DNA from 4 places in the Lysinibacillus sp. A1 genome. Region 2 is predicted to be linked to each of the others. Evidence: riboswitches for the same ligand, from Rfam matches in the RefSeq annotation. Region 2 holds a riboswitch; each other region holds the start of a gene.

Region 1 (7,523 bases), on a different contig from region 2:
AAACAAACAAATGAAACAAAAGGCTACCAATAATATTGTGGTAGCTTTTTTTTGTTGAAATTCAGACAATGTAGCAGTAAGGACTTTATATACATATTATGTAAAAATATGGTATAAATAAAATTGACAGTATTTTTTAAAATGTTTAAGGTAAATGAGTAATTTTGAAATGAATCATACATAAATAAATCGACTATAGTCAATGTATAGAGAAAATCTGTTAGTTGAGCACAATTCACCTTTTATTCATGATAGAACAATGTGTGGCTGCTTTTGGAGGAAGCAGTGTGACAAATGAAATAGCTGAAGCAAATGGGATCATCGTATATGGTCAGCCTATGAATCGGTATTTTTTGTTGTATCAATCAATATGCTAAAAGGTATTTGTTGTTTCTCAGCCTGTTAAAGTAAACGGAACGAAAGAGGGAAGATAAGTGATTTTTCAAAAACAGAGTAAGACGAAGGCGTTGGATTTACAGCAATATACGGTGAAAATGGAGCTGTCTAATCGCCAATTAATGGTGAAGCAAATTGAAATGCTGAATGTAACGAAGCAAGACTTACAATATTTAAAAGCATTCCAACCGTATGTTATGGACAATGTTGATCACATCGTAAACCGTTTTTACAATATGATCGGTACCGAACAACATTTGGTAAATATTATTAGTCATCATAGTTCTGTAGAAAAGCTTAAAATAACGTTACGGCAGCATATTATTGAAATGTTTAACGGAACGATTGATGAGGAATTTTACCAAAGGCGTGTGAAAATTGCAAAGGTGCACGTACATATTGGGCTTAGAACACAATGGTATATTTGCGCGTTCCAAGATTTATCTCTCTCATTTATAGACTTGGTTGAACAGCATATCGATCATCCACGAGATCAGTTTAATACAATAAGGGCCATATCTAAAATTTGTAATTTCGAGCAGCAACTTGTTTTAGAGGCATATGAAAATACAGTTGAACAGCATAAAGAAAACATGGAACTAGAAAAAGAAGCAATTGAACGGCAAATTGTACAATCCTCTGAATTGCTTGCGACCATTTCACAGGAAACTAATAATTCGTTTTGCAGACTAAGTGAGCAGTCTGGGGAAATTGAACAATTGGCAAAGAGATCGCTAGAAGTGTCTACTCTCGCTGAAAACCAAGCACTGGATGGACGTGAATGTTTAAAGAAACAATCACTAAATATGCATAATATTATTCAGTCTCTTCATGATATAGAAGAAAATATTGAACAATTATCTGATATGTCGAAGGAAATGGAAACAATTATGAGTGTCGTAACCAATATTGCCAATCAGACCAATTTGTTGGCCTTAAATGCCGCTATTGAAGCGGCCCGTGCCGGAGAAGCAGGGAAGGGATTTAGTGTAGTAGCTGATGAAGTACGTAAATTATCCATTCAAACAAAGGAATCTGTCACCGCTGTTGCATTATTGTTGCAAAAAACGAGTGAACGCACCGGGAAATTAGAGCAATCTCTCATTCATATCCAAGAAGAAGTGGCATCTGGTGAGGATAATATGTTACACACGGAAGGTCAATTTACAAATATAGTAGGGGCAATGACAGAAGCAAAAGATCAAAATGATTGCATGGCGACGAAAATACAAGCAATCGCAGGTATATTAAGTGGGCTGGGTAGTTCTTTTACTGAAGTAACGAACTCAGCAGAAAAATTAGCTAGCTTTGCCCAAAATTTAAAAAGCTAGATCACTAGTAACCATATTAAACACTATAGTACTCATTATAATGTGTGTTTAGTAAGCATAATTTTTGGAGCTAGAGCTATCTCATAGTTGAGGTAGCTCTATTTTTGCTAAATTTGTAAAGGGTTTAACGTAATTTTCAATGAAAATAAGTTTATACTGTAGACAGAACTAAAAATAGGGGCGGTTTACTATGAAAACAGTTGTTGTATTAGGTGGCGGCATTACTGGTTTATGCACAATGCATTATCTACAACGCCAAGTGAAGGAAAAAAAATTAGATGTTCAGCTAGTGCTCGTAGAAAAAAATACATATTTAGGTGGCAAACTATATTCAGCCTATGAACAAGGTTTTATTATGGAAACTGGTGCTGACTCTATCGTAGCTCGCCATAAAGGTGTAATGGAGCTAGTGCAGGAGCTAGACTTTGAAGATCATCTCGTTTACAACGAAACAGGTGTATCCTATATTTATACAAATAACGAGTTGCACGCCATTCCAGCGGATTCTACTTTCGGTATACCTATGAGTGTGGCATCACTTGAGGAAAGCACTCTTATCTCAGATCTGGCCAAACAAGAAGCTTTAAAAGATTTAACTTTACCCAATGCAGGTTTTACAAAAGAAAGCTCGATAGGGGAATTTTTAACTTATTATCTTGGCGAAGAGCTTGTGGAAAATCAAATTGCACCTGTTTTAGCAGGTGTCTATTCTGGTGATTTACACCAACTTTCTATTGCTTCTACTTTACCGTATTTAATTGACTATAAAAATGACTATGGAAGTATCATAAAAGGTTTTGATGCGAATCGTGAGCAATTTGTTAAAGCTGCTAATAAAAAATTTATTTCATTTCAAAATGGGTTATCCTCTTTAATTGAGCGATTAGAACAGACATTAACAGAGGTAGATATCATTAAAGGGGTAGCCACAAATCATGTCCAAAAAATGGGGAACCAATATTCGATTACATTAGCAAATGGTCAAAACATTGAGGCAGAATATGTTGTTCTAGCGCTACCGAATGAAGCGGTTCAAAGTATATTACAGGATGACTCCTTAACACATTATTTTGATCAGTTTACTACAGCATCAGCCATTACTATTTATCTAGGCTTTGATGTGTCTGATGCAAACTTACCAGCGGATGGAACAGGCTATATTGTATCCCATAATTCTGATGTCACTTGTAATGCAGCGACTTGGACGAGTCGCAAGTGGAAGCATACATCGAAAAACAATCAACTACTTGTTCGCCTATTCTATAAGAGTATTAATCCGGCGTATGAGCAGTTACGTAAAATGACTGACGACGAATTGGCAGCCATCGCTTTAGAAGATGTTCGGAAAAGCCTAGGAATAGATGAAAAGCCAACCGTTGTGAATGTCACAAAGTGGATTGATCAAATGCCTAAATATGACTTAGCTCACCGGGAAGCGCTGCAAGGCTTACTATTAGAGCTGAATGAAAACTATCCAAATTTATCGATTGCGGGTTGCTCTTATTTTGGAGTAGGTATTGGTGCTTGCATTCAAAATGGGAAAAAAATTGGTGAAGAGCTTGCAGAAGAACTATCCAATTTCTAAGTTTTTAAACGAAAAATTTCTTTGTTATGTGAAATAGTCTTGACTCATTCGTCTGTAAACGATATGATTCTTTTAATTATTTAAAAAATTCATACTTAATAATTCTTATCAAGAGAAGCAGAGGGACTGGCCCATTGAAGCTTCAGCAACCAACTTTTTGTCAGGTGCTAAATCCAGAAGACCGTTGAGTCGAAGATGAGAAGGAACAATAATGATGAGTCGTTAAAGCCTTCTTTTTATATAAAAGAAGGCTTTTTATTATACAGAAATAGAGGAAGAGAGGCTAGTTTTATGGGATTGCTTGAAAGGTTACAAACGCATGTATTGACGGCAGACGGTGCAATAGGCACAGTGTTGTATGGCTATGGATTGGAGTATTGTCATGAGGAAATGAATGTTCAGAGACCTGAATTAATTGAAAAGATTCATAGAGAATATATCGCAGCGGGTGCTGATATTATTCAAACGAATACGTACGGTGCCAATGCCATTAAATTAGCTCGCTATGGATTAGAATCAAGTGTTCAACAATTTAATGAAGCAGCTATTACTATTGCTAAGCGAGCAGCAGCGGATGGCGGTCAATTTGTTTTAGGAACGATTGGTGGTATTCGTGGCATTCGTAAAAGCGATGCAACATTAGATGACATATTAGCGACCGTTGATGAGCAGGCAAGTGTGTTACTTGCAGGAAATCCTGATGGTCTTTTACTCGAAACTTATTATGATTTTGAAGAATTAACAGCGACATTAAACATGCTACGCGCCAAAACTAATATACCGATAATTGCTCAAGTATCTATGCATGAGCCTGGTGTTTTACAAAATGGTATGTCTTTAAATAATGCGCTACATGAATTAGAGACTCTTGGTGCAGATATTGTTGGTGTCAATTGCCGTCTTGGTCCATATCATACGATTCAAGCGTTTGAGGGAGTAGAACTTCCGGAAAAGGCATTTATGTCAGCCTATCCAAATGCTTCGCTATTAGATTTAGAGGACGGGCGTGTTGTTTATGAGTCGGAGGCTGATTATTTTGGTCGCGCTGCTGTTGAGCTGCGTGATCAGGGTGTTCGTTTAATTGGGGGCTGTTGTGGTACGACACCAAAGCATATTGCAGCCGCAAAGAAGTATTTAGAAGAGCTATCACCAGTTAGTGAAAAGCATGCGAAGCCTGCAAAGATTGAGATTGTTCGTGATGCTGAGCCAGCTAAATTTGAACCACTTCATGAAAAGGTAAAGCGTGAACGCTCGGTCATTGTAGAGTTGGATACACCTAGACACTTAGAAATAGATGGGTTTCTTGAAGGGGCCAAGCAACTATATGAGGCAGGTGCCGATGTAGTTATGATGGCAGACAATTCATTGGCATCCCCACGTATTAGTAATATTGCAATGGGGGCGTTATTGAAAAGCTCTAATGGCGTACGCCCCCTTACACATATTACCTGTCGAGATCGTAATTTAATTGGTCTGCAATCACATTTAATGGGGTTAAATGCCTTAGGAATTCATGATGTGCTAGCTGTTACAGGTGACCCAACCAAGGTTGGAGATTTTCCTGGTGCCACTAGCGTCTATGATGTCTCCTCGATGGAGCTGATCCAATTAATTAAACAATTAAATGAAGGGGTTTCTTTCTCAGGGAAACCATTACGGAAAAAGGCTAACTTCTCTGTGGCTGCTGCATTTAACCCAAATGTTCGTGTATTAGATCGTGCTGTGGCACGCTTAGAAAAAAAGATGGAGCATGGGGCAGACTATTTCATTTCACAGCCTGTTTATACAAAGGAAAAAATTATAGAAATATATGAAGCAACGAAGCATTTACAAGCACCGATTTATATTGGCATTATGCCCGTTACGAGTTATAAAAGTGCAGAGTTTTTACATCATGAGGTGCCAGGCATAAAATTATCTGAAGATGCTTTATCAAGGATGAAAGCATGTGGTGAAGATAAGGAACGCGCCACACTTGAGGGGATTGCAATTGCCAAGGAATTAGTAGAGGTGGCTGCGCAATATTTCAATGGCATTTACCTTATTACACCATTTTTACGCTACGATGTGACATTAGAATTAATGAAATATATAGAGCAATTGGATGAACAGAAAAAAGGGGTAAGTATAAATGGCTAAGCACTTGATTGAAGAACAACTTGATAAACGAATATTAATTCTCGATGGCGCAATGGGAACCATGCTGCAAAATGAAAACTTATCAGCCGATGATTTTGGTGGGGAGGACCTAGATGGCTGTAATGAAAATCTAGTGCTTACTAGACCTGATGTCATCGAGAAAATTCATCATAAGTACTTAGAGGCAGGGGCAGATATTATTTGTACAAATACATTTGGGGGAACACCTCTTGTATTAAATGAATATAATCTAGGTGCAAAAGCGGAAGAAATTAATAAACGTGCAGTCGAAATTGCTCGTCAAGCAGTTGACAATTACACGACTTCCGATTGGCCCCGCTTTGTTGCAGGCGCAATGGGCCCTACAACGAAGACGTTGTCAGTAACAGGCGGTATTACATTTGATGAATTAGAAGAAAATTTCTTTGTGCAGGCAAAGGCATTGATTGAAGCTGGGGCAGATGTGCTATTGCTAGAGACAAGTCAGGATATGTTAAATGTGAAAGCAGGTACCCTTGGGGTAACTCGTGCTTTCGAGGTAACCGGTAAAGAATTACCTGTGATGATTTCTGGAACAATTGAGCCTATGGGGACTACTCTTGCAGGGCAAACCATTGATGCCTTTTATATTTCCATCGAGCATATTCAACCATTATCGGTAGGCTTAAACTGTGCGACGGGACCTGAATTTATGACGGATCATATTCGCTCATTAGCAGAGCTGTCAACGGGGTATATTAGCTGTTATCCGAATGCAGGCTTACCTGATGAAGAAGGATGTTATCATGAGTCTCCAGAATCTTTATCGCAAAAATTAAAAGGATTTGCAGAAAAGGGTTGGCTCAATATTGTAGGTGGATGCTGTGGTACAACTCCAGCACATATTGCGGCTATACGTGAAATTTTAAAAGATGAAAAGCCTCGTCAGCTACCAGAAAAAACGCATGGTCACGCAGTATCAGGTATCGAGCCACTTTTATACGATGATTCTATGCGTCCGTTATTTATTGGGGAAAGAACAAATGTTATTGGTTCTCGTAAATTCAAAAACCTAATTATTGATGGTAAATTTGAGGAAGCAGCTGAGATTGCAAGGGCGCAAGTGAAAAATGGCGCACATGTCATAGATATTTGCTTGGCGAACCCAGATCGTGATGAATTAGCAGATATCCGTGGCTTTATGCAGGAGGTTGTGAAAAAAGTTAAGGTTCCACTTGTTATTGATTCCACAGACGAAAAGGTTATTGAAGAGGCCCTCAAGTTTTCGCAAGGGAAGGCCATCATTAACTCTATAAACCTAGAAGATGGCGAAGAACGGTTTGATGCCGTATTGCCATTAGTGAAAAAGTACGGTGCCTCGTTAGTTGTGGGAACAATCGATGAAACAGGGATGGCAGTCGATCGTCATCGGAAGCTTGAAATTGCTGAACGTTCCTATCAATTACTAACAGAAAAATGGGGAATGCAACCTGAAGATATCATTTTTGACCCATTAATGTTCCCAGTAGGAACGGGAGATGAGCAATATATTGGCTCAGCACTTGAAACAATTGAAGGAATTCGTCTCATTAAAGAAAAAATGCCCCGTACATTAACGGTGCTTGGAGTTAGTAATATTTCGTTTGGCTTACCACCGGTTGGACGCGAGGTTCTCAATGCTGTATATCTTTATCATTGTACACAGGCTGGTTTAGATTATGCCATCGTCAATACTGAAAAGCTAGAACGGTATGCATCGATTCCAGAAGCGGAAATTAAACTAGCCAATGACTTGTTATTTAATACTAATGATGAAACATTAGCAGTATTTACTGATTTTTATCGTGATAAAAAGAAAGAAAAAACTGAAGCAGATATTCCAAAAACTGTAGAAGGTCGCTTAGCCTACTATATATTGGAGGGGACCAAAGAAGGACTTATTGCTGATTTAGAGGCTGCCCGAGAACTATTTGAGTCACCTCTTGATATTATAAATGGACCTTTAATGAATGGGATGGCTGAGGTTGGTCGTTTATTTAATGATAACCAATTGATCGTAGCAGAGGTTTTACAATCTGCTGGAGTGATGAAGG
Region 2 (7,523 bases):
TGGTGGGGAACACACCCCGCTTAAATCCAACTTTAGCAGAAACAGCTCCACAATATTATATGGGAATGGGGCATACAGCTGAGGAGGTAGCTCGACAGTACAATGTAAGTCGAGAAGATCAAGATGCTTTTGCAGTTCGTTCACATGAACTTGCTGAAAAGGCGATCAAAGAAGGTAAATTTAATGATGAGATTATACCTATAGAAGTGGAACAACATTATGTTGACGAAAATAATAAGCCACAGGTGAAAAAATTCACTTTCAGTATGGATGAAGGTGTACGTCCTGGTACATCGGTTGAAGGCTTAGCGAAGCTTCGTCCAGCTTTCCATGTGAAGGGGAGTGTGACGGCAGGGAACGCTTCTCAAACTTCCGATGGTGCAGCAGCTGTATTGGTAATGGATCGCGAAGAGGCTGTCAAGCAAGGTTTAACACCAATGGCAAAATTCCTAGGCTTTGCAGTAGGTGGTGTACCACCTGAAGTGATGGGAATTGGTCCAATTGTGGCGGTACCGAAAGCGTTAGAAATTGCAGGTTTATCAGTAGATGCTATTGATTTATGGGAAATCAATGAGGCATTTGCATCCCAATCCTTACAGGTTGTTCGTCATTTAGGCATTGACCAAGAAAAGGTCAATGTAAATGGTGGAGCTATTGCATTAGGACATCCACTGGGTGCAACGGGTGCTATTTTAACGCTAAAACTTATTCATGAATTAAAGCGTCAAGGCAAGAAATATGGTGTAGTAACTATGTGCATTGGTGGCGGCATGGGGGCTGCTGGAGTATTTGAAATTCTATAATCTTCATTAGATCAGCTTGAGGTGTACTGTTTCCGGTTGCCTCCGAGCATGTATATGTCAAGCTTTTCTATATATGTTTGTCTTCACTCAGTAAAAGGTTTGTAGCGTCAGAAACCTTCTCTAATATGACTGGAGAAGATGCTGAATACAGATTAAGCCTCTAGCAAATATCACAGATTTGAAGAGGCGTCATTCAATAGGGGATTAGACTATCAAAATAGATATATTGGGAGGAATTTATATGACTGAAAAAACAACGGATTTCATTAAAGGCGGCGGATTTTTAATTGAAGATGTGGAATTAGATCGTGTGTTTACACCAGAAGATTTCACTGATGAGCATAAAATGATTGCTAAAACAACAGAAGAATATGTAGCAAATGAAGTTTTACCTGTAGTTGAAAATTTAGAGCACCACGAATTTGAGCATTCAGTACGTCTCCTTAAAAGTGCTGGTGAATTAGGCTTGCTTGGTGCAGATGTTCCAGAAGAATACGAAGGACTAGGCTTAGATAAAGTTTCTTCAGCATTAATTGCAGAAAAAATGTCTGTAGCGGGTGGCTTCTCCATCACTCATGGTGCACACGTTGGAATTGGCTCATTACCAATCGTGCTATTCGGTGACGAAGATCAAAAGAAAAAATATTTACCGAAGCTTGCTTCAGGTGAATTAATTGCTGCTTATGCATTAACAGAGCCAGGATCAGGCTCAGATGCTTTAGGGGCAAAAACAACTGCGAAACTAAACGATGCAGGCACACATTATATTTTAAATGGTGAAAAGCAATGGATTACAAATGCGGGCTTTGCAGATGTTTTTGTTGTTTACGCTAAAATTGATGGCGACAAGTTCACTGCCTTTATTGTGGAACGTGCATTCAATGGTGTTTCTGTGGGTCCTGAAGAGAAGAAAATGGGGATTAAATCTTCATCTACTCGTACACTAGTGTTAGAAGATGCAGAAGTGCCAGTAGAAAATTTATTAGGTGAAATCGGTCGTGGGCACGTCATTGCCTTCAATATTTTAAATATCGGTCGCTATAAACTTGGGGTTGGAACAATTGGTGGATCGAAACGTGCATTTGAGTTAGCAGTACAATATACAAACCAACGTCAGCAATTTAAAACTAAGCTTTCTGACTTCAACCTTACAAAAGAAAAATTATCAACGATGGCTTCTCAATTGTATGCATCAGAGTCCTTAAACTACCGTACTGTTGGTTTATTTGAAGATCGTTTAAGCCAGCTAAGTCCAGAGGAGCAAAAGGAAGGAAAAGTGATTGCAGGTGCTATCGCTGAGTATGCGATTGAATGCTCAATTGCTAAAGTATTTGGATCAGAAACATTAGATTATATTGCAGATGAAGCGGTACAGTTACATGGCGGTTATGGCTTCATGGCTGAATATGAGGTAGAGCGTATTTACCGTGATTCTCGTATTAATCGAATTTTTGAAGGTACAAATGAAATTAATCGCATGATTGTACCAGGTACATTTATGAAAAAGGCACTAAAAGGTGAGCTGCCATTATTACAAGTTGCGCAAAATCTACAGCAAGAGCTTTTGATGTTAATGCCGGAGGATATCGGTACAGAGCCACTAGCTCAGGAAAAATACTTAGTGAAAAATGCCAAGAAGATTGCTGTATTAGCGGCAGGCTTAGCAGCACAACGCTTTGGTGCGAAGTTAGATCAAGAGCAAGAAGTTTTAGTAAATATTGCTAATATCGCTAATCAATTATTTGCAATGGAATCAGCTGTATTACGTACAGAAAAAGCGGTTGCACGTGATGGCGTTGAAAAAGCACATCAAAAATTGCTATACACTCAAATTTTCTGCCAAGAAGCATTTGCTGAAATCGAAAAAGAAGCAAAAGATACAATTCTTGCATCCGCAGATGGTGATGCAGCACGTATGACTTTATCTGCATTACGTAAATTAACACGTAACAATCCATACAACCTAATTACGAAGAAACGTGAAGCATCTGTGAAATTAATTGAAGCAGAAAAATATATCGTTTAATCGTATGAAAAACGCTAGCTATCCGTAAATGGGTAGCTAGTTTTTTTGTTCCAGATAAATTCGGGAAAGTAACGGATAAAAATACAGAACCAATGGATAGACTTACGAAAATGAGCGAAGTTCCACCATTCTAAATGATTATGATGGTATACTACAGAAAAAGACAGCAGAGGAGCATTTTTATGACGATTCAATTTTTCCATTATCCAAAATGTACAACATGTAAAAAAGCACAAAAGTGGTTAAATGATCATGACGTTTCCTATGAAGAGGTACATATCGTAGAGCACCCACCAACAAAGGATGAAATAACAGCTTTATGGCAAGCAAGTGAACTACCTTTGAAGAAGTTTTTTAATACTTCTGGTATGAAGTATCGTGACCTTGGTTTGAAGGACAAGCTAGCTGATATGACTGAGGAAGAACAGCTTGAGCTACTTGCTACGGATGGTATGTTAATAAAACGTCCCATCGTAACAGATGGAAAAAAAGTAACTTTAGGGTTTAAAGAATCCGATTTTGAGCAAGCTTGGTTATAACCGTTTTTATCCTTGTTTTTATAGGAGAAGTATGGCACACTGAAAGTGAATATATTACATAATTATGGAGGGGTTTTTTGCATGAGCACACCGAAAGACTTACGTTACTCTGAAGAGCATGAATGGGTAAAAGTAGAAGATGGAAAAGTACGTATTGGTATTACGCACTTCGCACAATCTGAATTAGGAGATATCGTTTTCGTTGAACTTCCACAAGTTGGCGATGAAATCAAAACAGATGATCCATTCGGTAGCGTAGAATCAGTAAAAACTGTTTCTGAATTATATGCACCAATCTCAGGTACTGTAGTGGAAGTAAATGCAGATTTAGAAGATAGCCCAGAATTCGTAAATGAATCACCATATGAAAAAGCATGGATGATCGTCGTAGAGCCTGCTGATGCATCAGAAGTTGATAAACTTATGACAGCAGAACAATACGAAGAGATGACTGCAGAATAAGACAAGCCATAATCAAAAAACGTCGGAAACCACCGGCGTTTTTTATTATATAATAATGTATAAGTGGGTATGTCTAAATGGAGGTGGCGTAATGTTCGATGGGAAATGCTTGATAGTAGAAGGACGCTCAGATAAGCTACAAATTGAGCCAATTTTGAACGAGAATGTTACAATACTATGTACGAATGGAACAATTGGAGTGCATCAATTAGAAGAGCTACTCGATCCTTATGAGGGCTGTGAGCTATTCACTTTTTTTGATGCCGATACTTCAGGCGATAAGTTACGTGCATTAATGGACAGACATTATCCTGAAGCAGAGCATTTACGTACAATGCCAACCTATAAGGAAGTAGAAACGACACCACGAAAAGTGTTAGCGACAATTTTACTGCGTGCACATTTTTCAATCCATAATGAATATATTTTGTAAGGTTGCGTGAGATGAATGAAAGAATGGTCAAAAGAGCAGTGGGAAACGACATTACAGTCGGGAGAAAAAGCTGCGTTTTATTTATATACACCGATGTGTGGTACTTGTGCAGTGGCATCGAAAATGATGTCAATTGTAGAACAACTATTACCTCACTTAAAATTAGGGAAAGCAAATATTAATTTTTTGGAGCAAATTGCTATTGAACATCAAATTGAAAGCGTTCCTTGTTTACTTGTTTGTGATGGCGGCAAAGTGACAGAAAAGATTTATGCTTTTCAATCCGTACCATTTTTGTACGAATTGTTAAAAAAATCAATTGACTGAACTTTATTAGCGTGGTAAAGTAACAAATATATTACTAAAACATTAAATATATCGAACTCTTATGAAGAGCGGCGGAGGGAAGTGCCCTATGAAGCCCGGCAACCATCACATAGTGAAAAGGTGCCAAATCACCCAAAGATTTTTCTTTGAAAGATGAGAGAACGGTTCAACGTATAATACGTGACCCCTTCTACTTGTCTATAAGTAGAGGGGTTTTTTTATATAAGAAAAGGAGTATTCGCTATGATACAGCTTCAAAATATAACGAAGAAATACAAAACAGCAAATGGCGAATTAACGGCAGTCAAAGATGTTAACCTTACTATTAATAAGGGTGAAATTTTTGGCATTATCGGCTATAGTGGCGCTGGTAAAAGTACGATGATTCGTTTACTTAATGGTTTAGAGAAACCAACAGCAGGAACAGTAACGGTGAACAATCAAGAATTTTCTTCGATTAAGGGTCAAAAACTTAGAGCAGCTAGACAAAAGGTTAGTATGATTTTTCAACATTTTAACCTACTTTGGTCACGAACAGTTGCAGAAAATATTGCCTTCCCATTAGAAATTGCAGGTGTATCAAAAGCTCAACGGGAGGCGCGGGTGAAGGAATTGATAGCACTTGTTGGCTTAGAAGGGCGCGATCAAGCATATCCATCGCAACTGTCTGGTGGACAAAAGCAACGTGTAGGGATTGCACGTGCATTAGCAAATAACCCAGAGGTTTTACTATGTGATGAGGCAACATCTGCACTAGACCCTGAAACAACAGATGCCATTCTTGATTTACTGGTAGATATTAATGAACGTTTAGGGTTAACGATTGTCCTCATTACGCATGAAATGCATGTCATTCGCAAGATTTGTCATCGTGTAGCCGTGATGGAGGCAGGCGAAATTGTAGAGCGTGGGGAAGTATTGCAGGTTTTCCAGGCACCTCAGGCGGCCATTACTAAGAAATTTGTAGCCCAAATTACAAATACAAAGGAAACACAAGATACAGTAGAACAAATCAAAGCAAATTACCCAACGGGACAACTGGTCAAACTGATTTTTGTTGGTGAAAAAACCGAACAGCCTGTTATTTCACATCTTGTAAAGCAATTCGATGTGGAAGTAAGCATTGTACACGGGAATATTTCACAAACGAAAAATGGAGCATATGGTACGCTCATCGTGCAAATTGATGGGTCGAAAGCAAATGTGACTGAAGCCCTAAGCTATTTAAATACAGTGGAAGTACAAACGGAGGTGATTGCAGATGCTAACTAATCTCTTTCCGAATGTAGACTGGGATAGCATGTGGCAGGCTACGTATGAAACATTATATATGACAGCCATTTCTACAGTTATTACATTTATTCTAGGGTTAGCCATTGGGATCGTCCTATTTTTAACAAGTCCCAATCAGTTATGGGCTAATAAAATTGTTAGCTTTTTAACAGGGTCACTCGTTAACATTTTCCGCTCTATCCCATTTATCGTGTTAATTATTTTATTAATTCCATTCACTAAGTTTTTACTAGGTACAATCCGTGGAGCTAATGCTGCTTTACCTGCTTTATTTATCGGTGCGGCTCCATTCTATGCACGTATGGTATTAATTGCGTTACGTGAGATTGATAAAGGTGTCATTGAAGCAGCTCGTTCAATGGGGGCAAAAACCTCCACAATTATCTGGAAAGTTCTAATCCCTGAATCATTACCAGCATTAATTTCTGGTATTACGGTTACGGCTGTAGCACTTGTTGGTTATACAGCAATGGCAGGGATAATCGGTGCAGGAGGTCTTGGAAACTTAGCCTTCCTAGACGGGTTCCAACGAAATCGCCAAGATGTGACATTAATGGCAACTATTTTGATCTTAGTAGTAGTCTTTATTATCCAATGGATTGGTGATTTCATTACAGAAAAAATTGATAAACGTTAATAAAACTGAGGTTATTCCGGTTCTTGCCGCTAACATATTTTCATCAAAATAAAGGGAGTGTCATAAATGAAAAAGTTATTAACAGGATTATTTTTATCAATACTTGTACTAGCTTTAGCAGCTTGCGGTACTGATAAAAAAGAGGATGCAAATTCAGCATCTGGTGATAAAACAGATAGTAAAGAAAACGTTACATTAAAAGTGGGAGCTTCTAATACACCACATGCCGTAATTTTGGATAAAGCAAAACCGATCTTAGCTGAGAAAGGTATTGACCTTGAAATAGAAACATATACAGACTATGTGCTACCAAACCAAGATTTAGAATCAAAAGAGTTGGATGCAAATTACTTCCAACATATTCCGTATTTAGAGTTACAAATTAAAGACAATGGCTATGACTTCGTCAATGCTGGTGGTGTTCATATTGAGCCAATCGGTATTTACTCTAAAAAATATAAATCTTTAGAAGAACTTCCTGAAGGTGCAACAATCTTACTTTCTAATTCGGTATCAGATCACGGTCGTATGCTGTCATTATTAGAAGCTAAGGGCTTAATTAAATTAAAAGAGGGTATTGATAAAACAGCAGCAGAAATTAAAGATATAGATGAAAATCCTAAAAACTTTAAATTCGATGCGAATACAGCACCAGAAATGCTTGTACAAATGTACGAAAACGACGAAGGGGACGCAGTACTGATCAACTCTAACTTTGCTATTGATAATGGCTTAAACCCAATCGAAGATGCGATTTCTCTTGAAGATAAAGAGTCACCATACGTAAACATCATCGCAGTACGTGCGGGGGATGAATCAAGACCAGAAATTAAAACATTATTAGAAGTATTAACGTCTAAAGAAATCCAAGACTTTATTTTAGAAGAATGGAAAGGTGCAGTAGTACCTGTTCAATAATTTAAATAAAAGAGTACGTAAGTAGTGAATTACTTACGTACTCTTTTTCTTTTGAAGCTGTTTAAGTGAATTTTGACAGCTTTCG
Region 3 (7,523 bases), on a different contig from region 2:
GCTTTCAATATTGGTATATTTTTAGGTTCCTATATTGGAGGCTTTATTATTCGTCATCAATCATTAGCACACACGCCTGTTTATGGATTCTTTATGGTTATGCTTGCAGCGATCGTTACACTCTTATGGCTACTTTTTGATAAAAAGAAACAATAGTGCTCTAAACTTCATTTTGTATAAAAAAGATGTAGAAAATATGTATTGTTTGTTTTTATGTTGTATCCTATAATTTATTTGAATCAAACGAGAATGATTATCATTCTAAATTAAGATAACATTCAATCTGTTTTAGTAAATTTATAGGAGTGAATTGCCATGCGTATCAGTCGATATTTTACATTTGTACTTTTCCTTGTACTGATGTTCGTTTTAAGTGCCTGTGGTTCAAATGAAGCACAAACAAATTCCGAAAATGAGAATCCACCAAAAGAAGATACACGAGTTGTAGAAGATGAGTTTGGCGAAGTAACAATTCCAACAAATCCACAGCGAGTAGCAGCCATCTATATGGAAGATTATTTAACTGCCCTAGATGTCAAACCCGTTGTGCAATGGTATCACCCATCCTGGGGGAAACAAGATTATTTAGGCTTAGACGTACCTGAGTTTGACGTTACAGGTAGTATGGAAACATTACTTCAAGCTAAGCCGGATTTAATCATTGTAGATGGTGCCGCAGATAAGGCAAAGTATGAAGAATATTCTAAGATTGCGCCTACTTATCGCTTAAAAGAAGAAATACTACAAGATCCACGGGAGATTGTAAAAACGATAGCTGATGTTTTAAATATTCCTGAGAAAGCAAATGAAATCGTTGATAAATATGAGGAACGTGTTACTAATTTAAAAGCTACGTTAGATGAATCAGTTGGTGACGAAACTGTTGCCGTTGTTCGTCTAAATGTTGCCGATAAAACATTGGCATTATTCGGAATGAAGAATCGTTACACGGGATACATTTATACGGAAGCTGGTTTAACTCCACATCCATTAGCTCGTGATATGACAGAGTTCCACGAGGTCTTGTCTGAAGAAGCTATTCCAGAATTGGATGCTGATCATATTATACTCTTCCCTTCAAATGGCACTTGGGAAACCGAGGAAAATCAAGAGGCGATTAAATGGTTAGATAGTACACTTTGGAAAACAGTTCCTGCTGTAAAAAATGGACAAGTTTATATTGCTGATCGAACTTATTGGCAGTCTGGCGCCATTACTGCAAACCTACGAAAATATGATGATCTTGAAAAATGGTTCGTGAAATAATTTACAAAAGAAAGCTCTTTAGGGGGCTTTCTTTCTGTTGTTTTCCAAATTTAAACTTTACTTAGGAGTGCATGGACAATGGGTACTTTAACACAAATCTATCATTTACAAACTATTTCATATACTATTCTACCAGCGGATATGCAGCCATATAGCCATACATACTATTCGCTTTTCATCCTTATTAGTGGTAACGGAACACTTAAGACAAATCATGAAACTATCCACCTTATGAAAGAAAAATGTGTGATTATTCCACCTAATTGCCATGTCGAAATTCACACTGCAAATGAGCCCCTCTGCTTATACCAATTGACATTTAACACGATTTATCTTAGTAAATCCCATGCCCCTACTAGTCTCTTTACAAGTGTTAGAGAACTACGTCTCCTTCCCTTTTCTCAATGCAATAGACTATTAGAAGCTATTTATCGGTGTCGTCAAGCAAAGGATGAACACACTATTTTTGAGCAGCATGTTCGTTTCCAAGAATTAATGCTATTTATTTTTGAACAAAACCAACCAAAGCCTATACTACAAAATGATCGTCAATCTGTAGAGCAATCCATTCAATATTTGCACAAACACTTTGGTAGGGATTGGACTGTTGAACAATTAGCAGAACTTGCAAATGTTCCAAGATGGAGTTACTCTCGTATTTTTAAAGATATTACGGGGCAGATTCCTCTTCATTATTTAAATAGTATACGTATTGAAAAAGCCAAACAATTATTAATGACAACTAATGATCGTGTATTTGAAATTAGTCAGTCCATTGGTTTTAATAACGAATATTATTTCAACCGTCGTTTTAAAGAGCATGTAGGTATTTCCCCAGGACAATACAGACGAAGTCAAAGTAATAATGTACGTGTATTCGCACCGTTCTTAGAGGACTTTTTTGTAGCTTTAGGTATTACACCCATTGCCCAATTTAGTCATTCCAAGTGGGGGAAACAAGACTATTTAGGTTTGCAGGATGTGCCCGATATCGATGTACAGTACGGAGAAGTGGATCGTCTCTTTCACTATAAACCAACTTTAATTATGTTAGATGCCGGTATAGAACGTTGGGAAGCTTGTCTTCATTTAAATAAGCTAGCCCCAATCTGTCACCTAGACCACCCTGGGGAAGACTGGCAATCGACCCTCTTTAAAATTGCTGACTTAACAGGAAAAACAGCTATGATGCAAGATATTATCTTGGATTACGAGGATAAGGTACAGAAGGCTCGACAAATTCTCGGTAAATCCGTTTACGGGCAAAGTGTGGCATTTCTTCGTATTTCAGCGATTGGCATTACGCTGTATGCCGGCCCTGAATGCGGTTATACAGGGCCAATCCTATACCGTGACTTAGGCTTAACGCCTCACCCATTAGTATGGAAAATACCGCTAAATCAGCGTAAAGCTCATCTGACTTCCGATCAGCTGCTACAGCTAGACGCGGATCTTTTATTCATCACCTTCGACAAGCAGCACTCCATTTATGAGCATGAAGAGCGTACTATTTTAAAATCTTCCATGTGGAAAAACCTAAGTGCAGTTAAGAGCAGCTGTGTTTATGAGGTCGATTTTTTAACTTGGATGAATTATGGAATCCTATCACATAGCAAAAAAATAGATGATGTTTTAAATGTTCTTGGCTAAAGAACAACAAGGAAGCTTGCTATGGCTTCCTCTTTTGTTTGTGTAGCATAGCATGTTGTACACTCCTGTACAGAAACATCTTTATCCAAACACCTAAAAAGATCATGATACATAAGATAAGATATCAGCTTTTGGATAGGAGGAATTGAATTGTATTATAATCCTTATCCGTATTTTGTTCACCCCTACCATTACCCAATACCGTCAACGGCCCATCACCTTGTAGCTAGACCCTTTTCTCAACATTTAGCAATGCCGACCAGTAATAGTCCCTTTCCCTCTATTGATACACAAAAATTAATATCTTCAGCTACGCGGATAAAGGCGATTATGCAACAAGCACAATTACTTACGGATAAAATTGATAGTTCTCAACAATTTGCCCATGATTTAAAAAATGCTGCACAACTTTCAAATAAAACAGAGGTCGAAAAATTGATTACATCCACAGGCATCACTACAAAATTCGAAACCAACTATACACCAGATAATTTTAGAATACAGCTTATGGATAGTGATTGCTGTAGAGTAACGTTAATTTTAAATTGGTAAATAAAAATTTTAACCATGTAATCCTATAAAAGTTGTTAACTATAAAAATATATGCTAAAGTATTTGTACTGTTATTTCTGAAAATTCTTATATTCTATTTCTTATCAAGAGAGACGGAGGGATCGGCCCGATGAAGTCTCAGCAACCAGCTCAATCAGTATGGTGCTAATTCCTTTTGGCAAAATCTAAGCCTGAAAGATGAGAAGACGAACTACCCACGTATGATTTAGGGAGTCCTCTTCTATAGAGGACTCTTTTTTATTTACCATTACTTTTAGAAAGCAGGAAATTAAATGTCTAATGAACTTTTACAAGCATTGCACTTACTAAAATCAAAACAATGGGTCGATTTGACACATACCTTTGGCCCACATTCACCTCATTTTTTCATGTTTGAAGATGCTAAATTTGAAACATTATTCTCGCATGATGACGGTTTTTTCGCACAGCAATTTACATTCCCCGGACAATATGGAACACATATTGACCCACCTATTCACTTTGTAAGAAATACTCGTTTTCTAGATGAACTAGAGCTAAAGGAGCTAGTTCTCCCGCTTATCGTTATTGATAAATCACAAGAGGCTACTAGTAATCATGACTTTACGCTCAGTGTCCAAGATATTCTAGAATTCGAGGCACAACATGGACAAATAGAAGAAGGTACTTTTGTGGCACTGCGAACAGATTGGAGTAAGCGTTGGCCCGATAAAGAAGCCTTCAATAATAAAGATGTGGATGGCCATAATCATCTTCCAGGCTGGGGCTTGGAGGCATTACAATTTTTATTCAAGGAACGTAAAGTAAGTGCAATTGGTCATGAAACTTTTGATACCGATTCTGCTACTGATTTTCGTCAAAGCGGCAAATTGGATGGAGAATATTTTGTCCTTGATCAAGACACCTATCAAATTGAGCTTATGACTAATTTGGACAAGCTTCCTCCAAAAGGGGCTATTATTTTTAATATTGTACCTAAGCCTGAAACAGCATCTGGATTCCCTGTTCGATCATTTGCCATTTTGCCATAACAAAAAGTCGGTACACTCATACCGACTTTTACTTTTGTACGTTTCTTTTTTTCAATAGATAATAAACGATTAACATGACAAGGACAAATAGTAAGATGACATAAATACTATAATGGGATAAATAGTAACCGACGAATCGCCACTTCTCCCCTAATACTTTTCCTAATGTTATAAATGTGAACGTCCAAATAAATGCTCCTGTATAAGCAAAGAATGCGAATTTTTTATAGGGATAATTATTAATAGCCGCAATATAAGCTGTCAGATGGCGTACACCTGGAATAAAATAGCCAACTATTAATAAAAAAGGACCTACTTTCGTAAACATTTTTTTAGTAAAATCAATTTTTTCCTCAGTTATATGAAACTTTGGCCCATATTTCTGCAAGAGCGGTAAGCCAAATCGATGGCCGATATAGTAGCTTAAAGTAATACCTCCCATGGCACCAATCAGGGCGCTTACTAACGCTGGGATATGTTCAAGACTTTCTCGATAAACACTATAGCCTACATAAGTTAAAAATACTTCATCAGGAAGTGGCAACCCAACAATGCCTCCAATTAGGATCACAATGATACCAAAATACCCGTAATGTTCAATTAGAGATTGCACATGTTGCGCCATTTTCCAACCACCTAACACCTTTTCTATACAGTCATAACAGTAAAATTGCTCAAGCAAATATGTCGTTAAATAATGTGAAGCTGACGTAAAGCAAAATCTATGCCACCTTCAATAGATTTCTTTGTAACAAAATCTGCAGCATTTTTTAGAGCTTGGCTCCCATTTCCCATGGCTACCCCGAGACCAACCTGCTCTAGCATATCTATATCATTCTCTCCATCTCCAAAAGCTATTGCATCCTTAAAATTAATTTCAAAATAATCTAGTACAGCCTTTACAGCTATCGACTTGGACACATCCTGCTGTAAGACATTCACAATATAAGGATGCCATCGTTGCCGTAATATATTCGAAAATTGACAAGCTAATCTTTTTTCAGCCTGCTCATCTGCATAAAGACACATAAGAAAAACCTCTTCTTCTATAATGCTGTCATTTCTAACGGGAAAATCACGTAAAGACAATGTCTCTTGCATCGCGCTTAACGCTAACGGATTTTGTATAGCATTCATCGTAAGTTGTTCTGTAAAAAATGTTAAGGAATGCTGTTGTTGCTGTGCAAAAGCTTGAACATTTTGAACAATGCCCTTTTCAATCGGAATTTTATGTATGACAACATCCTTGTGCTTCACATATGCCCCATTTGCCGTAATAAAGGTTTCAATTCCCAAACTTTTCAGCCCTTCACACATGGACAACGGCCTTCCTGTCGCAGCCACTAGATGAATCCCTTTATCCTGTAGTAGATGAATGGCCTGCCTTGTACTTTCTTCCACAGCGCCATTCTCATAATTGATCAGAGTACCGTCCACATCAAAAAATACTATTTTATATGTCATTTCCTCCATCCTCTCACATCAAACTTTTGAACTATACAATTCGAATTGTCTATGAAATAAATTGTATATAATTCGACAAAATTTGCTCGAACTATATAACTTACTTTAAGTACACCGATAAATACTATTACAAGCTTATTTCTAATGATATTTAACTAATAATGTAAGGATTATTTTTAATTTAATAATTCTAAAGGAGTATACCAAAGAACACAGAATTGTTAAAATGATAGATAATGAATTAAATACATTGAACGATTATCGATTGCGTATAAATAGAACAAAAGAAATAATATTCTAGAGCATGCAAAGGAGTTGATTCTTATGGCATTTAACATCTACTACTATGAAAGTAGCGTAGATTGTAAATTTTGCAAAAAGCATTTTACAACGTATAAAGTACGCCCAAATCGATATAAAATTATCGAGGAACAAACAGATTTCATGCCCGTCTATGATGGCCTAAACCCTTTGCTGTATGAAGTTGCTGTGTGCCCACATTGTGGGTTTGCTTTCCATAAATCCATGACGCGGACATACGGACCTTTCATGCAGCTCATAGATGAACTATACATTAAAGAGCTACAGAAACCTATGAATATCTGTCAGGAACGTACAATCGATGATGCCATTATAAGCTTTAAGCTGGCCTACCTAGTATCTCGCGCATCAATGGAAGAATCGCTTTTGATGGCAAATTTCGCATTAAAAATTGCCTGGTTATATCGCTTAAAAAACGACGAGGAATCTGAAAAACGCTACCTTTTTGCTGCTAGAGATTTTTACAGTAAATCATTTGCATCTAACCAGGAAGGTGGAGAGCGAATTCAATTTTTACATGCCGAGCTAAGCCTCCGACTTGGTGATATGACAGAAGCTAAAAAAGGATTTTCTAGATTAATTGCCGATAAGAATGTCTCGCCAAAATATCGAAAGCTAGCACGTAATCGTTGGGAAAATTATAAATATGATGAACAACCTATAACCGTTAAAGAAAGCATGAATTGAGTGACGAGGAGAGGACTAGTTATGTTGCTATTTCAAAAAAAGATAGATGTGAGAGAAGAGGATATTTTTTCAGAACTGCATCATTTTTTATTAAGAAAAAATAATCGTTATTTAACAAACGAAGAGGTTGTGACGTTGACAGGTGTCTCGTCTGAGCTACTGTATAAATGGGTCAAAGCCGGAAAGTTAAAAAATTCGATATTCCCAAATTTAGGCGCCCCTTGTGAAAGATGTGGACAAATTACTCAAGCGAAAATTTGCGTGAGCTGCTCCTCCTCTATTATTGGTACCTTAAATCAAGAGGAAAAGGATCGGGCATGGTTTAAACAAATTCAACGTAACCATGTTAGAGCTAGTACGTATCATTATAAATAGTTGTTGGGCATCTCCATTTAAATGGAGATGCTTTCTTTTTTAACAATCAATCCAAATTTAAACAAAATTTAAACAAACTCCTCCTATGGTTTAAACTTTGCCCCTTATACTTAGGATCAACATAAAGAAAAGGGCTGATTTTCAATGAAACATTATAGAAAACGGAAAGCTTTATTA
Region 4 (7,523 bases), on a different contig from region 2:
AATAAAATTAATAGTGGTGATATCACATTTGTGGATGCACATTTATCACATAATGCAGAGTTGGTTCGCCAAGGCATTATAGGACCTATTGATTTTGCAATTATTGAAGCGGCTGCTATTACAGAAGATGGCTTATTAATTCCTACAACTTCAGTTGGTAACTCTCCGATTTTTGTGCAAGAGGCAGATCAAATCATCATTGAATTAAACGTAGCACAACTTGATGCATTAGAAGGCGTACATGATATTTTCGTTCCTGCACAACAAGGGAAACGGGACCCAATCCCTTTACAAAATGTGTCTGATCGTCTCGGTACAATCGGTATTCCGTTAGATTTGGATAAAGTAAAAGGTATCGTAGTTTCTGATATTCTAGATGCGCCATCAACGATCGTTCCTGCTGATGAGGAAACAGATATTATGGCTAATCATCTGTTAAACTTCCTGCGTGAAGAGATTAAAGTTGGCCGTTTAACAACAAGCTTGCGTCCAATTCAATCTGGGGTTGGATCAGTGGCGAATGCAGTATTACTTGGTTTTAAAGATTCTGAGTTTGAGAACCTAGAAGTATTCTCAGAAGTACTTCAAGATGCAGTATTTGAATTAATCGATGCAGGAAAAGTGAGTTTTGCTTCTGCTACTTCCATTACCCTCTCTGAACAAGTAGGAAACCGCGTTTATGGGAATTTTGACAAGTATGCGGATAAATTAGTACTGCGTCCACAAGAAATTTCTAACCAACCAGAAATTATTCGTCGACTCGGCTTGATTTCAGTGAATACGGCATTAGAAGTTGATATTTACGGAAATGTTAATTCTACGCATGTTTCTGGCACTAAAATGATGAATGGTATCGGTGGATCGGGTGACTTTGCCCGTAATGCACGCTTAGGTATTTTTGTGACTAAATCCTATGCTAAGGGTGGGAATATTTCTAGCATTGTCCCAATGGTTTCGCATGTGGATCATACAGAGCATGATGTTGATGTTATCGTAACAGAGCAGGGAGTGGCTGATTTACGCGGGCTTGCTCCGAAAGAACGTGTAGGTCTAATTATTGATCATTGTGCACACCCTGATTATCGTGAGCAGCTATGGCAATATTTTAACGACGCTAATGAGGCAACTGGTGGACATCATACGCCGCATGATCTTGAAAAAGCGCTGTCATGGCATGTCAATTACGCAAAAAGTGGAACAATGAAAGACCCAGCTTTATCAAAATAGAATTCTAATAAAAAGGCCTTGAAGGACAGCTGCTCCCTCAAGGCCTTTTGTTGTATAAGTTTATCTATGACATTAGCGTTTATAGTAGGCCAACCCATTTCCAATAAGTTGCAGAGAACAGTAAAATTAGGAGGAAGCCGAGAATCGTTAATGGGATACCTGATTTCAGGAAATCCTTTGTTGTAAATGCTCCTGTACCATAGGCAAGCATATTTTGTGGTGCACTAATTGGTAATAGGAAACCAAAGCTAATAACAAATTGTTGTATGATAACAAAGCCAACCTGATCAACATTTGCTGTTAATGTGGAAGCTAACACGATAAACACTGGTATAAGTGCAGAGGCTAAGCTTGTTGCACTAGCGAAACCTAAATGAATAAGAATATTAAATAATGTTACGATAGCAATCGTAGCAAGAATTGGCATAGTATCTAGACCGAGTGAACCAAAAACTTTATCTGATAACCATGATGCACCTTTTGTATTCAGCAAAATAGTTCCGAGCATAATACCTACTGCAAAGACAATGATTGTTCCCCAAGGGATATGAGGTTCAACTTCCTTCCATGAATAAACGCCTATTTTAGGCATTAGTAGTACAGCAATAGCGATAATTGTAACCGTCGTTGTATCAAATGGATGGAGCTTGCCTTCCGTTGCCCAGAAAAATAGTAAAACTAATGATGTAACGATCAATCGAATCTCAGGTGCTTTTAACGGCCCAAGCTCAGCCAACTGTTTCTTGATGACTTCTTTACCACCATCAATATTGCTCGTCTCAGGCTTAATAAGCGTAATCATAATGAAAAATAAGGCTACTGACATAATAATCGAGAATGGAGCAGCATAAAGTAACCAAGCACCCCATGATATATTCACATTAAATTGCTCTTGGATGAAATTCAAAGCAACCATATTTTGTGCTGCCGCAGTTTTAATACCGATATTCCAAATGGAGACGGCTTGTACAGAAGTAATAACAAGTAAAGCAGCAAGTCGACTATCACGTGGTAAACCGAATGCTGCGACCATGCCAAGAAGAATAGGGACCACTGCGCCAGCACGTGCAGTAGCTGAAGGAACAAAAAATGCAAGGGCAATTGAAACTAATATAGCACCGAAAACAATGGCTTTTGTTTTTGTTCCTACAAGCGAAAGAATCCAAAGAGCAAGTCGTTTATGCAAATTGGTAATTTGCATGGCTGCCGCTAGAAAAAGAGCTGCTGCTACTAGGGCCACGGCAGAGTTACTAAAACCACTTAATGATAGTTTTAAGGCGCTAGCAGTACCTAGTTGTGTTGTTGGATCATCCTTAGATGGTGCAAGTCCTAGTAAAACTGTGACGAGTGCAATAATCATTGCAGAGCTAACAGGATATGAAACAGCCTCTGTTACCCACAGGATAACCGCGAAAGCTAAAATGGCTAAAGCGCGCTGTCCAGCTACAGGTAGATCACCGTTATTAGGTAAAAAAATAATGATAATTAATAAAGCAAAAGCCAACCCAATCCATAAAGGCTTTAAATTACGCTTCGTTGTTGTTTGTTTAGATGAAGACATATTTTCTCATCCCTTCTACGTCTACGTAAAATGACGGTTATTATCCATAACATCGGTCAGTATAATGTTTTTTTAAGATAAGAATTCGTCCGTTTATTGTATAGAATGAAAAGAAGCGGAATATGTCTGTTTTACAGCTTTAATAGTAATTAAAGAGATAATTTGTGGTCATAAAATATACAAATATCTCCTAAAAATATTATTTCTTTTTCTTGAAGGCAGAAGTAACTTTAGGCTCGGTTCCATTGATTAAACGTTGAATATTTTCAATGTGCAAAATAATAGCAATAGCAAAAAGTAGAATGGCAATAATGGTCGGGCCAAGCCCAGGAATCCATAAGTAAGTAGCGGTACAAAAAACGAGGTAAAATTCTAATACCCCAACAATTAAATAGTTCGTTGCAAAAGATAAAATAACAAATAGAATAAGTGCAAATAAACCAATCTTCCAATCAACCGCAAGTAAAATTCCAATGATAGAGGCAGTCCCTTTTCCACCATTGAAGCCCATATAAAAAGGGAAATTATGCCCCAAAATAACCCCTGCAGCTATCAAGTAGGTGAGGAGCCATGTTTGTTCTGCTGTTAAATGTGTTACATCTGTTAAATAAAAATGTGCACCGACAATGGCTACGACGCCTTTGCCAATATCGATAAGAGCTACTAAAACGCCATATTTCCAGCCGAGTGAAAGCGTAGCATTAGAGGCACCAGCATTGCCATGGCCAGCTTTTTTTAAATCAACCCCGGATAAAAATTGTGCCACCTTAGAGCCGTGAATACAGCCAATCAAATAGCCAACAACTAGAAAACAGATCACGGCTTTTACCATAAAAATACTCCTTTCAAATTTTTTTCTAAAATAGTGTATGCGTTCTTACTACGTAAAAGAGCAGACAGAAGTTTCGGAAAAAATAAAATTTAGATGTTGACAGAAAAAAACTCTATGCTTATACTTTGTAACAACGATGGAAATTGAATCTCATACTCTTATCAAGAGCGGCGGAGGGATAGGCCCTATGATGCCCGGCAACCAGTAGGTGATGAACTTACTAAGGTGCTAATTCCTACAGATTCTTACTTGGATCTGGCAGATAAGGGGAGGAAAACTTGCAACCGCAACCCTCTTCTTAGCTGAAGAGGGTTTTTGTTTTCTACAGAAAAATCCTCCTCATCTCCGGTACCATCGTAAAAAAAATAACCAAATGGAGGTACACAATGACAAATTTTAAACCAGAAACACTGCTGTTACATGGCGGTCAAGAGCCAGACCCTGTGACGGGTTCTAGAACTGTTCCTGTTTACCGTTCAACTGCTTTCGTTTTTAAAGACACTGCTCATGCGCAACGTCTTTTTGCCTTAGAGGAAGCGGGGAACATTTACACGCGAATTACGAATCCGACAGTGGATGTTTTTGAAAAGCGTGTGGCTTTATTAGAAGGTGGAACGGCAGCAGTAGCACTTTCATCTGGTGCAGCAGCTATTGCATTTTCTATTTTAAATCTAGCTGGGGCAGGAGATGAAATTGTAGCAGCTAGTTCTTTATATGGTGGTACGTATAATTTATTCGCGAATACATTACCAAACTATGGCATTAAAACGATTTTTGTAGATGAAACAAACCCAGAGAATTTTAAGACTGCCATTACTGATAAAACAAAAGCTGTCTTCGCAGAAGTTTACGGTAATCCAAGCTTAAAGGTTTTAGATATTGAAGCTGTAGCTAAGATTGCACATGACAACAGCTTACCATTAATTATCGACAGTACATTTGCTTCTCCTTATGGGTCTACACCAATTGACTACGGTGCAGATGTGGTAGTTCACTCAGCAACGAAATGGATAGGTGGCCATGGGACAACTCTAGGTGGTGTTGTTGTAGACGCTGGTAAGTTTGATTGGACTAGTGGGCGATTCCCAGGCTTTACAGAGCCGGATGCTTCTTACCATGGTTTACGCTATGGAATCGATACAGCTTCTGCAGCCTTTGCTACAAAGCTGCGTGTACAGTTGTTACGTGATTTTGGACCTACATTAAGTGCAGATGCAGCTTTCAATCTTTTACAAGGTTTAGAGACGCTTCATTTGCGTATCCCTAAACACAATGAAAATGCTTTAGCTGTGGCAGAATATTTACGTAACCACCCATCTGTGGAGTATGTAAATTATAATGGCCTAGAAGATTTTCCAACACATGAGTTGGCGAAAAAGTATTTAAAAAATGGCTTCGGTTCAGTGCTTACATTTGGCATTAAAGGTGGACGTGAAGCAGGACGAAAGCTTATTGATCATGTAAAGCTGTTTTCACATGTAGCAAATGTAGGGGATGCCAAGTCGCTAATTATCCATCCAGCATCTACTACACACCAACAATTATCAGCAGATGAACTAATTCAAGCTGGCGTAACCGAATCGCTCATTCGCTTATCAATCGGTTTAGAGGCAGTGGAGGACATCATTGCAGATTTAGAGCAGGCTATTACTCAGGCAACAGCAACAACTGAGCAAACAGTAGAAGCTTAATATAGAATGACAGGCGAATGTTGTAGCGTTTACGTATTTTCTCATTCGAATAGCCTCATTTGGTATACGTCAAACGTTGCTACATTAACCAATTACCTCATCCGGTAATTATCAGAACCTTTTTAAAAACAATACCGAGTAATTTTATATGTATTATTGACTTTGTTAAAACCTTGTTATATACTTGGAATTAAGTTAAATGTACGGAAAAACCTCGTTGAAAAGGTAAATGTTTTCATAAGTGATCCCCCCACTTTTGAATAGATAGGAGAGTAGTTACATAGCCAGTGGCTACTCTTCAAAAAAACTGATGATAAAGGAGTGTTTAAAATGGGTAATCTCTATAGTGCGCAAAACATTGCATCTTATCTAATTTATGAACTAAATGAAGGTCATGTATTTGTTAACAATCAATCCATTCAACACATCCTTACATTAGTGGAATGTAAATGGCAGCAAATTTTCGGTCATTCAGCGTATCAAGAACAGGTTTGCACAGATGATATTGGCTATACGATTAAGGAAGTTTATGAGGCATATGAGAAGTATGGTGTGAGCCACATCCAGCTTCCAGCAACAGAATTTTATTTGAAGTATGGTACATTTCAATTAGTGGAACGTACGTATGCAATACCAAATTTTACAGAAGAAGAAATTAGTATTGTTCAACAAGCTTTAACACAATATCGTTTTCAATTGCTTTCAAAAGCGAGCTAAATAATCCCTCATATATTTAGGCTCATTCTCTGCTGCTACAGGGAATGAGCCTTTTTTATAGTAGTTTAATTATTTAGCTGGTTTATGGGTGTCTGAACATACATATATATAATAGAAGAAAGACATCATAATTTGAGAGTAAAGAGTCAATATTTGTTCAAATCTTATGGATAAACTAAAAAAACGTATAGTAAAAGGAATGAAACCGATTTCTTTTGCACGTCTAGGGAAAACAAATGTCCTTCCTAGAAAGATTTTTCTTGTGTAAAGTATATATATGCGTTACAATTTTCTTTAAGTTAAATTTCGAATTATTTGAATTTGTATATGTTCTAACATGTACTGAATATCAAAATTTATCCAAAATTAAGGGTTGGCTAAGGCCTGCGGTTGGTGTCAAATGATTTGGCACAACCCCACGGAGAGTTTGGCTTGATGAAACTGCGGAATGTAAGTTGGAGGGAATAATAAGAATGGCAACTATAAAGGCAGCGATTTTAGGATTTGGAACGGTAGGTCAAGGAATCTATCATATATTAAATGAAAAGCGGGAAGATCTTAAAAATAAATTAGGCATTGAATTGGAAGTAGCTAAAATTTTAGTAACAGATGCTAGCCGAGAACGTGTACCAGGCACAGCACATTTGATGACTACAAGCATGGATGATGTATTGGCAGAACCAGGCATGCAAGTAATATTTGAAGCCATTGTGAATGAAGAGCCTGCATATAGCTATTTAAAGAGAGCGGTAGAGCATAAATGTCATGTTATTACTGCCAACAAAGTCATGTTTGCAAAGCGTGGATTAGAGTTACAAGAACTTGCAAAAGCAAATGGTGTCTTTGTAGGCTTTGAGGCGACAACTGCTGGAGGAGTACCTGTTATTAAAACGATGAAAAATATATTACTTGTTAATGATGTTAGTCGTATACAAGGTGTTTTAAATGGTACTTGTAATTATATTTTAACTAAAATGCGAGCAGAGGGCTGGTCATTTGATACAGCTTTAAAAGAAGCGCAAAGTTTAGGCTACGCTGAGGCAGATTCGTATAATGATGTTTCTGGTCAGGATGCCTTTAAAAAGTTAATGATTTTAAGCGCCCTAGCATTTGGAGAACAACCTGATTGGGCGGATGTAGAAGTTATCGGCATAGATAGTATTTCAGCTTCGCAGGTCCATGAGGCATGTGAAAAGGGTTTACGTTACCGTCATGTAGCTGAAGTGGAAAAACTAGCTAATGGGAAAATTGTAGCAAAAGTTGGACCACAACTGGTTGATAAAGAACATCCACTTTATCCAGTCGATGATGTGTTCAATGCAGTTGCATTAGAAACAAATTATATTGGTACTTTAACCTTGGTAGGTCCTGGTGCTGGAATGTACCCAACAGCAAGTGTGATGGTAGAAGATTATGCTGAAATTATCGGGAAAAGGGCAGGGTTTGTTGTAACGATTTAATCATTATTATTTTATAAAGTTAACCCGCCATTCAA

What was found. A riboswitch is a leader RNA that binds a small molecule or an ion and turns the genes downstream of it on or off. The one in region 2 is predicted to bind S-adenosylmethionine.
Region 1: another riboswitch for S-adenosylmethionine. It lies ahead of PI85_RS20410 (bifunctional homocysteine S-methyltransferase/methylenetetrahydrofolate reductase); the one in region 2 lies ahead of PI85_RS14165 (methionine ABC transporter ATP-binding protein).
Region 3: another riboswitch for S-adenosylmethionine. It lies ahead of PI85_RS02265 (cyclase family protein); the one in region 2 lies ahead of PI85_RS14165 (methionine ABC transporter ATP-binding protein).
Region 4: another riboswitch for S-adenosylmethionine. It lies ahead of PI85_RS05460 (O-acetylhomoserine aminocarboxypropyltransferase/cysteine synthase family protein); the one in region 2 lies ahead of PI85_RS14165 (methionine ABC transporter ATP-binding protein).

Annotation. Positions count from the first base shown of each region.
Region 1 is NZ_JSZM01000032.1:74,509-82,031, forward strand. It holds gene PI85_RS20400 (globin-coupled sensor protein) at 435-1,727, shown strand; gene hemG (protoporphyrinogen oxidase) at 1,918-3,312, shown strand; SAM riboswitch class I at 3,415-3,514, shown strand; gene PI85_RS20410 (bifunctional homocysteine S-methyltransferase/methylenetetrahydrofolate reductase) at 3,604-5,451, shown strand; gene metH (methionine synthase) at 5,444-7,523, shown strand, end outside.
Region 2 is NZ_JSZM01000015.1:143,602-151,124, forward strand. It holds gene PI85_RS14135 (acetyl-CoA C-acetyltransferase) at 1-803, shown strand, start outside; gene PI85_RS14140 (acyl-CoA dehydrogenase family protein) at 1,045-2,829, shown strand; gene PI85_RS14145 (arsenate reductase family protein) at 3,012-3,368, shown strand; gene gcvH (glycine cleavage system protein GcvH) at 3,450-3,830, shown strand; gene PI85_RS14155 (TOPRIM domain-containing protein) at 3,922-4,263, shown strand; gene PI85_RS14160 (thioredoxin family protein) at 4,279-4,590, shown strand; SAM riboswitch class I at 4,647-4,750, shown strand; gene PI85_RS14165 (methionine ABC transporter ATP-binding protein) at 4,834-5,862, shown strand; gene PI85_RS14170 (methionine ABC transporter permease) at 5,852-6,520, shown strand; gene PI85_RS14175 (MetQ/NlpA family ABC transporter substrate-binding protein) at 6,587-7,438, shown strand.
Region 3 is NZ_JSZM01000004.1:58,245-65,767, reverse strand. It holds gene PI85_RS02285 (MFS transporter) at 1-156, shown strand, start outside; gene PI85_RS02280 (ABC transporter substrate-binding protein) at 316-1,266, shown strand; gene PI85_RS02275 (helix-turn-helix domain-containing protein) at 1,345-2,916, shown strand; gene PI85_RS02270 (hypothetical protein) at 3,067-3,468, shown strand; SAM riboswitch class I at 3,567-3,673, shown strand; gene PI85_RS02265 (cyclase family protein) at 3,762-4,499, shown strand; gene PI85_RS02260 (DedA family protein) at 4,528-5,124, opposite strand; gene PI85_RS02255 (Cof-type HAD-IIB family hydrolase) at 5,190-5,963, opposite strand; gene PI85_RS02250 (DUF2225 domain-containing protein) at 6,288-6,971, shown strand; gene PI85_RS02245 (hypothetical protein) at 6,993-7,346, shown strand; gene PI85_RS02240 (erythromycin esterase family protein) at 7,491-7,523, shown strand, end outside.
Region 4 is NZ_JSZM01000008.1:56,996-64,518, reverse strand. It holds gene PI85_RS05475 (succinate CoA transferase) at 1-1,227, shown strand, start outside; gene PI85_RS05470 (DASS family sodium-coupled anion symporter) at 1,307-2,788, opposite strand; gene PI85_RS05465 (glycerol-3-phosphate acyltransferase) at 2,988-3,620, opposite strand; SAM riboswitch class I at 3,776-3,889, shown strand; gene PI85_RS05460 (O-acetylhomoserine aminocarboxypropyltransferase/cysteine synthase family protein) at 4,007-5,311, shown strand; gene PI85_RS05455 (hypothetical protein) at 5,642-6,028, shown strand; gene PI85_RS05450 (homoserine dehydrogenase) at 6,502-7,488, shown strand.